Regions from separate parts of the Ruegeria sp. J8 genome, predicted to be linked through region 2. Evidence: riboswitches for the same ligand, from Rfam matches in the RefSeq annotation. Region 2 holds a riboswitch; the other holds the start of a gene.
The links. A riboswitch is a leader RNA that binds a small molecule or an ion and turns the genes downstream of it on or off. The one in region 2 is predicted to bind cobalamin.

Region 1 (4,504 bases), on a different contig from region 2:
CGCAATCCGTGTACTAAAGCCAGCACGATGCCAGAGGCCACCAGCCCTCCGCAAAACGCCGCCAGCGGCAAGGTCCAGAACCCCAGAATGTCCCCGGTTACGGTGATGACGAACACAGCACCCGCTGCAGCGCCCGAAGACAGCCCGAACAGAAACGGGTCGGCCAGATCGTTCCGCGTGGTTGTCTGCAAGACAACGCCGACAATCCCCAAACCAGCGCCGATCACGGCCGCAAACAGCGCGCGGGGCAGGCGCAGGTCAAAGACGATACGGTGCAGGGGCGACACGTCTCCATCCACAAGGCCTGTGCCCAGCAATATGGCCTTGAATGTATCGGACAGAGGGATGGATGTGGTTCCGTAGATTGTTGAAACCAGAAGAAGGGCGGCCAGAATGACCGCCCCCACCAAAAGTGTCAGCCCCAGACGGCCCAAATTAGTTCAGGCCCTTATGCATGGCCTGTGCCATTTTCGAGATCGCCTGAATGTTCGCGGGTCCCGGCGTCAGTTCTTCGTACCGCAGACCGATCCAGCGCTCGTTTTTGACCGCATCGGTTTGCGACATCACCGGGTGCTCTTGCAGGAATTTGAACGTATCCGCCGCGCCATTTCCGGTTTGATAGTCCAACAGCACCAGGAACTCGGGGTTCGCGGCGGCGACGGCCTCCCAAGAGCTACGGCCCCAGCTTGTATCCATGTCATGGGTCACGTTCTGACCGCCCGCAGCGGCAATCATCGCATCTGGGATGGCGTATTTTCCGGCGGTGAAGGGCGCATCAGCGGGCCCGTCCAGCAGGAACACGCGCGGTTTCGGCAGATCGGCGGTTTTCGCCTCAATCGCGGCCAGCTCGTCTTTCCAGCCTGAAACCAACGCTTCGGCCTTGTCTTCAACATGCATGACCTTGCCCAGACGCAGGACATCGTCAAACAGCAGGTCCATGCTGGCCTTTGGGCGGTCCTTATGCAGGTGAACGCAGCTTTCCGACAGGATCATAGTCTTGATCCCGAAGGGCGCCAGCGTTTCCGGTGTCACATCACCACCGGGCCGCATTCCGTAGTACCAACCGGCAAAGAACAGGTCGGGTTCAACGGCCACCAGGTTCTCGACCGTCGGATATTTCGGGGCCAGTTCCGGGATATCGCCGCGCAGCGAGTCGAACTCGGGGCTGGTTTTGTACCAGCCGGTAATCCCGGTCAGGCCGACGATCTTGTCTTGTAGACCCAGTGCAAAGGCCATGTCGGTCATGTTCATGTCATGCACGACCAGACGCTCGGGCTGGGTTTCAAACACCAGCGGTTCGCCGCAATTGTCGACGGTAACTTCATGCGCGGCGGCACCGCCCGCCATGGCTGTAACCAGCGCCACGGACAAGATGTGTTTCATTCGGAAATGCTCCTAACAGGATTGGAAACTGAGGTTTTTCGGATGTCCAGCGCCGGGATCAAGCGGCCCTCGTGCTGGAAAAACAGGTAATCTACGCCGAACGTGTCACGCACGCGGTCGGTGGTGAGCACGTCGGCCACAGGTCCGAACCCGGTAAGACGGGTGGATTTCATCAGCGCGACATGCGTCGCAAATTCCGGGATCATGACCAGATCGTGGACGATCATCACCACTGTGATCCCCAGCCCGGCCACCAGTGACAACATCCGCCCCTTGGCGTCCGGGTCCAGATGGTTGGTGGGCTCGTCCAGAAACAGCAGTGCCGGGTTTTGTGCCAATGCCCGCGCGATATGGGCGCGCTGCCGTTCCCCGCCCGACAGAACCGCCATGCGCTTGTCGGCCAGATCGTTCAGGCTGGTCAGGTCCAAAATTCGCGCAAGATCGGCGGCATGGGCCTCGGCCGAGCGGTCGGACCGGATCGGGATCTGTCCCAGCGCTACATACTCGCGCAAGGAGAGCCGCCCGTCGGGATATTCCTGCTGGCTGACAACAGCGATCATCCGCGCACGCTCGGTCGCTGACATGCTGCGCAAATTTCGCCCCTTGAACAGTACATTGCCGTCCGAAGGATGCTCGGACCCGCATAGAAGGTTCATCAGCGTTGTCTTGCCTGCGCCGTTGGGCCCAGCGATGGCCAGAACCGCGCCTTCGTGAAGCGCAAAGGTGATGTCCTGAAGCAGAACTTCGCCGTGATAGGCGTGATAACCGACGCCGTTGACCTGAAGGAACGCATGTTCGGTCATGTGGCCCCCGTAGCCAAGGGCGGCATCCGCGACAAGGTCTTGTGCAACAGCGCCTCGGGGCGATCCGTTGCCTTGGTCCAACCTGTGGAACTGTTTTGGTATTGCCGCGCGAAAGCGGCCAAAGCGTCGATATCGGCCGAGGTTTGAATTTCGCCAAACAGATATTGTGCCTTCGCACCCGCCTGAAATCCAACGGTCAGCGGGTGATCGCAACCGGCCATACACTCGATCATCCGTGTGCCGTAGCCCTCGGGCAGGCGCTCGCGCAGGGCCTCGGCAATCGATAGCGCCGCCTCTGCCCCTTGGCAGGTCGTGCAGATCAGCACCACATGATCCGTCATGCTCCGCCCCACCTGCATGCCAGACGGGCAGGGAGAGGAACGGTTCTGATGACATCGAGTCGATGTGACATTGAGCCTCTTTCCAGGACACCCCGCCCCGGTTTGGTTGCGTTTGAGATGGCAGGTCTCCTGACTCGCGGGTCTGTGCTTGGCCACCCTTCCCGACCTGATCCGGCCAGTGGGATATTGGCGTCGCTCACCGCCTACAGTTGCGGGGGCAGTTACGGATTTGGTCTGCACCTTACCGTATTCCCTTTTCATCCCGCGCGTGCAGCATCGGGAACCATCGTAGCGTCACTGCCTCAGATCAGAGCATGGGTCAATATGGATTCCGCAACGTTCCGGTGAAGACAGCGCAAAGGATATTGCTGCTCAGTGGGCAATCAGTTATGCTGCGACGCAGCAAAATTTGAAAGCCGAGGCTACGTTTTGCGGGCTCAAGGGTGCTGGACGTACTATTGTGACCCCGAACTGACCTGCATCAATTAAACCCGCGACCCAAGTCGGTAAGACGTCCGAAAAACCAAAGTTGGCACGCTATGAAAATCCAGGAAAATAAAACCTTCGAGCAGCTCAAGGTTGGCGACGCGGCACAACTGACCCGCTTGTGCACGGTTGACGACCTTTATGCTTTTGCCTCGGCCTCGGGCGATCACAATCCGCTGCATCTGGCAACCTATGACGGGGATGGCGACGGCCTTGCCGAAGCCGTCGCACCCGCGCTGTGGCCCGCCGGTCTGGTCGCAGCCGTGCTGGGAAACTACATGCCCGGCGCCGGAACGCAGACTCGCCGCGCGGATTTGGCCTTCCACCTCCCGGTGCTTGCGGGTGAAGAACTGACTGCCTTTGTCGCTGTTGAGGAAAAGCGCGACGATGGTGATCTGCTCTGCTCAGCCGAAGTGCGACGGGTCGTTGACAATGCTCTGGTTCTCAGCGGCACCGTTCAGGTCACACCGCCTTCGACGCATATGGAGTTCGACTCGGTCGAGGTCCCTGGCCTGATCGTGCAGCGGCACCGCCATTTCGACGCGCTGTTGGAAAAAGCGCGCCCACTAGAGCCGATGCCAACCGCCGTTGTTGCGCCAGAAGAGCCCAACTCTCTGAGCGGCGCGTTGCTGGGACATGCCAATCATATTATTTCGCCGATCCTCGTCGGGGACCCCGATAAAATCGCCGCTGCTGCCGCTGAGCTGGGGGCCGACTTGTCTGGCATCGAAATTGTCGAGGCCCGCAGCCACGGCATCGCCGCGCACCGTGCCGTGGATCTTGTAGTCGACGGACGCGCGCAGACCCTGATGAAGGGGTATCTGCATACCGATGAGTTGCTGCACGCGGTTTTGCGTCGTGAAAAAGGGCTGCGCACAGGGCGGCGACTGTCACATGTGTTCGTAATGGATGTTCCGGGCATGTCGCGCCCGATCATGGTGACGGATGCGGCGGTGAATATTGCGCCTGATTTGGAAACCAAGGCGGATATCGTGCAAAACGCGATTCACCTGGCACATTCTTTGGGAATCGAACAGCCCAAGGTCGGCGTGTTGTCGGCGGTTGAGACGATCAACCCGCATATGCCGTCATCGGTCGATGCGGCCTTGCTGTCGAAAATGGCCGAGCGCGGTCAGATCACCGGCGGGTTGGTCGATGGGCCGCTGGCGATGGACAATGCGGTTGATCTGAACGCCGCCCGTACCAAAGGGATCACGTCAGAGGTTGCCGGTGCTGCCGATATTCTGGTCGCGCCTAATATTGAGGCCGGGAATATGGTGGCAAAACAGTTGACCTTCATCTCTCATGCCGAGGCGGCAGGGGTCGTGATCGGTGCGGCCGTTCCCATCATTTTGACGTCACGATCCGATGATGATGCCTCGCGATTGGCATCCTGTGCTGTAGCCGCGCTTCATGCGCATGCAAACAAGGGTAAAATCCATGGCTGATCATGTTGTGGCGCTGAACGCCGGGTCTTCTTCCCTGAAATTC
Region 2 (4,504 bases):
ACAATCGTCACCGCCCACCGATTGCCGGTCCAGCGTTGCAGTGCGGTACCCATGCGAGCGGCCAGGTCGGCTGGGGCCGAGTCCGTCGGTGTGAATTCAATCCGTCCGGGTTGGTACGAAACCAGCCGGACACCGTTTTCGACCTCGACCAGCAGTTTCACATCCCGGTTGGTGCGGATCAGTTCGACCACATGTTCGAAGGTCGGGTAGCGGGCCAGAGCCGTCTGCACATCCTGCGCCAGTGCCGCCGTCGGTGCACCTGCTCCGCCGCGTACGTGTGGCGCATAGGCAGAGGCCACGGGGGCCTGCACGGCGTGCGGTGGGGCGCTCATTCTGCCGCCGGGTCCGTCATTGGGTGACGGAGGCGGGGTGTCTTGCAAACGTTTGATCAACTCTTCCGGGCTGGGCAGGTCGGCAACATGGGTCAGGCGGATCACGGCCATCTCGGCGGCCATCATGGCGTTGGGGGCGGCTGAGACCTCTTCCAGAGCCTTCAATAACATCTGCCACATACGGGTCAGGACGCGCATCGGCAGGGCCTCTGCCATTTGCTGACCGCGCGCGCGTTCGTCGGGGGACACGGTCGGGTCTTCGGCGGCATCCGGCGTGATTTTCACGACCGAGACCCAATGGGTGATCTCGGCCAGATCGCGTAGCACGGCCAGCGGGTCGGCGCCTTCGGCATATTGCGCGCCAAGCTCAGTCAGCGCCCCGGCGGCGTCGCCGCGCAGGATCATGTCCATCAGGTCCAGCACTCGGCCACGGTCGGCTAAACCCAGCATCGCACGCACCTGATCGGCGCTGGTTTCCCCGGCACCGTGTGAAATCGCCTGATCCAGCAGAGAGGTCGCATCCCGCGCCGAGCCTTCAGCCGCGCGGGTGATCAACGCCATCGCGTCCTCGGCGATTTGCGCACCTTCGGCCTCAGCAATGCGGCGCAGCAAGCCGATCATGTCTTCGGGTTCGATCCGGCGCAGGTCGAACCGCTGGCAACGCGACAGAACCGTCACGGGTACTTTGCGAATCTCGGTGGTAGCAAAGATGAATTTCACATGCTCGGGTGGTTCCTCAAGCGTCTTGAGCAGCGCGTTGAAGGCGCTGGTCGACAGCATGTGGACCTCGTCGATGATGTAGATCTTGTAGCGGGCCGAGGCCGCGCGGTAGCGGACGCTGTCGATGATCTCGCGAATATCATTGACGCCGGTGCGGCTGGCGGCGTCCATCTCCATCACGTCCACATGGCGGCCCTCCATAATGGCCACACAATGTTCGCACTGGCCGCAGGGTTCGGTGGTCGGCTTGCCCTCGCCGTCGGGGCCGATGCAGTTCATACCCTTGGCGATGATACGGGCCGTGGTGGTTTTGCCGGTGCCGCGAATGCCGGTCATGATAAAGGCTTGCGCAATTCGATCCGCCTCGAACGCGTTTTTCAGCGTGCGTACCATGGCGTCCTGACCGACTAGATCGGCGAAGGTTTCCGGGCGGTATTTGCGGGCAAGAACCTGATAGGCGGGGCTGGGCGTGTCGGTCATATCTGCTCTGTCGGATTCGGAGTCCGATGCAGCGTAGTGACCCCTGCCGCCCACGTCCACAGCAGCAGCGCAGGAAATTCGATTTGCAAGCAAGGACGCAGGCGATACATCATCGGTGCAGATTGATCGGAACGTGCCATGAATAATTTCGCCATCTATTCCCTGCGACTGGGGCCGGGTCGTCTGGGGATATCTCCGCTGCCCGGCGCGGGAGGTGCCTATGCGGCCGATCTGAAGACGGTGCAGGACTGGCGACCGGATCTGGTGATTTCAATGACCACAAGCTCTGAGATGAAAAACCTGGGAGCGGCGGCGTTCGGTGGCGATCTGGAGCGGCACGGGGTCGAATGGGCTCACCTGCCGGTCCAGGATTTTGGTGCGCCGGATGCGCGGATACAGGCCATTTGGTCCAATGTCAGCCAGCGGGCCCGTGCGCTGCTGTCCGGCGGCGGAGGCGTTTTGGTCCATTGTCGGGGCGGCTGCGGGCGATCGGGTATGGTTGCTTTGCGGTTGATGACGGATAGCGGACTGCCCGCAGATACCGCTTTGCAGATGCTACGGACAGTACGTCCCTGCGCCGTCGAGACCGAGGCGCAGATGGTCTGGGCCACTTCGGCGGCCCGGACGGGCAGCTGAATTCAGGCTGAAAGCTGGTGTTCGGTCGGCGCGGCTGGCTGGGGCGCCGTGGTAACCACTTCCATCATCGCGCAGGGCGGTGTCGGCAAAAGGCTGGCTGCGTGGGCGGTGAAATCTGCTCCGAACAACATATCCGCATAGCGATCCAGCCGCTCGGCCGGAGTGTCGGCGGCCACACCGCAGAACACCCGGATCTGATCGGGTTGGGCGCGAAACCGGGCCGAGCACCCTTCGGCGCAATGGGTCAAGTCGCTGCTGCCTTCGATCTCGAACGCATCGGTTGTTGCCGGACGGGCCGTGGCCATTGCATCCGTCAGGGCGCGTGCCATTCGGGCCAGTGCCGGGCAGGGGGCGCCGGTTTTTTGGCATACCGTCGCGGTGAATTCGTGGGTCTTGGTCTTCCAGATCATGATGCGCCCTCCGCGCGCTGGACGAGGGGCATGGATCAGGTGTGACAGCGTGCTGACGACCTGTCCCGGACACCCCGCCCGAGTTTCGGTTTTCGTTCGATGGCAGGTCTCCTGACTTGCGGGTCGTGGCTTTGCCGACCTTCCCAGCCTTTCGGCCAGTGGTATCTCGGCATTGCTCACCGCTTACAGTTGCGGGGGCAGTCTCGGCCTTGATCCGTTCCGGCAATGCCGGGCAGGATCGCACCGTGTTCCCTTTTCATCCCGCCCCGTGACCGGGGACGAGAACCATCACGCCATCGCTAGCGGTTGAGCGGGCTTCGAGTCAAGCGCCATTGAATCCCGGCGCGACGTTGGGTCAATTTCCCCACGGCTTGACTCTGATGACGGAACAGGGCCGACTGCGCGGGTGAACTAAACAGTTTAGAACATGAGGCGCGGGCGATGTTGGACAATACGCATTCTGTTTTGACCGAAGATGTCCAGTTTCCGTCCGGTCCGGCGATGCTGTCGGGGCGGCTCTATCTGCCTGCTCTGCCTCCCAAGACAGTTGTGATGATCCATGCAGCGACCGGCGTGCCCCGCGACTATTATCAGCATTTTGCCCATTGGCTGGCGGCCGAGCAGGGTATGGCTTGTCTGACCTATGACTATCGGGATTTCGGCCATTCGCTGACCGGCCGATTGCAGGACTCGCAGGTAACTATGGCGGACTGGGCGCTGGTCGACATGCCCGCCGCCCGCGCGGAAATGCGCAGACGCTTCCCGGACGCGGAACAATGGAGCATCGGCCATTCCGTTGGTGGAATGCTGGGCCCGGTTCAGCCGGATATCGCGCAGATTGACCGCATGATCTGTGTTTGCTCCGGGCTTGTCACTCTGTCTGATCACCCGTGGCCGTACAAGGCGCTGGCGGGGTTGTTCTGGTATGGCCATGCGCCGCTGGTTGTCAAAGCGGCGGGGTATTTGCCGGGCAGGGCTTTGGGTTTTGGGGCTGACCTGCCCGCGCGGGTCTACTGGCAGTGGCGTAAATGGTGCACGGCACCGACGAACTACCTGCCCGATTTGGGCAAGACCCTGCCCGAGGCGCACTGGGCCGGGCAGGGAGTGCCGGTCGATCTGATCGCATTCGACGACGATCAGGTGGTGCCGCCCAAAGCGGTGTGGCGCCTGGCCGAGCTTTATGGCCCGAATGCGCGGCGTAGGTTGTTGTCACTGTCAGATTTTGGGGTGAAAGAGATCGGGCATATCGGCGTGTTCGCCCGTCGCAACGCAGCGGTCTGGCCGCAGCTTATTGCCCAGGATCATGTGGTAGATAAGTGAGAGGTTGGACATCGACCCAAGCGGGGCTCGTTGTGGCTGCTTCCTTCCGGACCTGACCAGGTTGGCGAGGCGCTCGCCCGCGCCAACCTCTCAGCACGCGATATAGGCAAGTGCGCGGCAAATGACAACCCGTCAGAGCGTCAAATGGATCATCAGAAAACCGGCCTCGTCCTCTCCGGCGATGTTTGGTGCAAATTCTGAGATGTCGTCCAGATGGTTCCGGGCCTTGTGGCCAGTACGCAGAACCGCCACCGCCCCGGCCACGGGGGACAGACGGAACGGACGCTCGAACACGGTGCCGGAATGAGGCCCGGCAGTCACGTAGTTTTTGACCAGATCTTGTAGAGGCAGAATCGGCAGCGGAACGCGCGTCGCCCGCCCGGCAAAGGGGAAGTGCCCACCGCCATTTGCGCGGTAATTATTCAACGCCACCACAAAAGTCTGCTCTGCATCCAAGGGTTGGCCTTCGAAACGAATCTCGCGGACGCGGCGGGCCGATGGGTGCAAAAGTGCCCCATCTGCGCCAAACCGAGCGGGCTGGCTAAGGTCGATCCGGTATGTCAGCCCATGCAGGACGTCAAAATTATGCCCCGCGCGGTCCGAGGC

Region 1: linked by a shared signal. The riboswitch ahead of ACR0L1_RS12245 (DUF1636 family protein) and the one ahead of ACR0L1_RS17600 (hypothetical protein) in region 2 are both predicted to bind cobalamin.

What each region holds. Positions count from the first base shown of each region.
Region 1 covers NZ_JBQFMR010000005.1:84,213-88,716, reverse strand. Annotated here, with positions in the region: gene ACR0L1_RS12260 (FecCD family ABC transporter permease) at 1-434, opposite strand, end outside; gene ACR0L1_RS12255 (ABC transporter substrate-binding protein) at 436-1,383, opposite strand; gene ACR0L1_RS12250 (ABC transporter ATP-binding protein) at 1,380-2,186, opposite strand; gene ACR0L1_RS12245 (DUF1636 family protein) at 2,183-2,527, opposite strand; cobalamin riboswitch at 2,630-2,829, opposite strand; gene ACR0L1_RS12240 (bifunctional enoyl-CoA hydratase/phosphate acetyltransferase) at 3,067-4,461, shown strand; gene ACR0L1_RS12235 (acetate/propionate family kinase) at 4,454-4,504, shown strand, end outside.
Region 2 covers NZ_JBQFMR010000009.1:49,742-54,245, reverse strand. Annotated here, with positions in the region: gene ACR0L1_RS17610 (DNA polymerase III subunit gamma/tau) at 1-1,532, opposite strand, end outside; gene ACR0L1_RS17605 (protein-tyrosine phosphatase family protein) at 1,671-2,168, shown strand; gene ACR0L1_RS17600 (hypothetical protein) at 2,171-2,578, opposite strand; cobalamin riboswitch at 2,663-2,883, opposite strand; gene ACR0L1_RS17595 (alpha/beta hydrolase family protein) at 3,020-3,898, shown strand; RNA gene ffs (signal recognition particle sRNA small type) at 3,893-3,991, opposite strand; gene ACR0L1_RS17585 (bifunctional 2',3'-cyclic-nucleotide 2'-phosphodiesterase/3'-nucleotidase) at 4,031-4,504, opposite strand, start outside.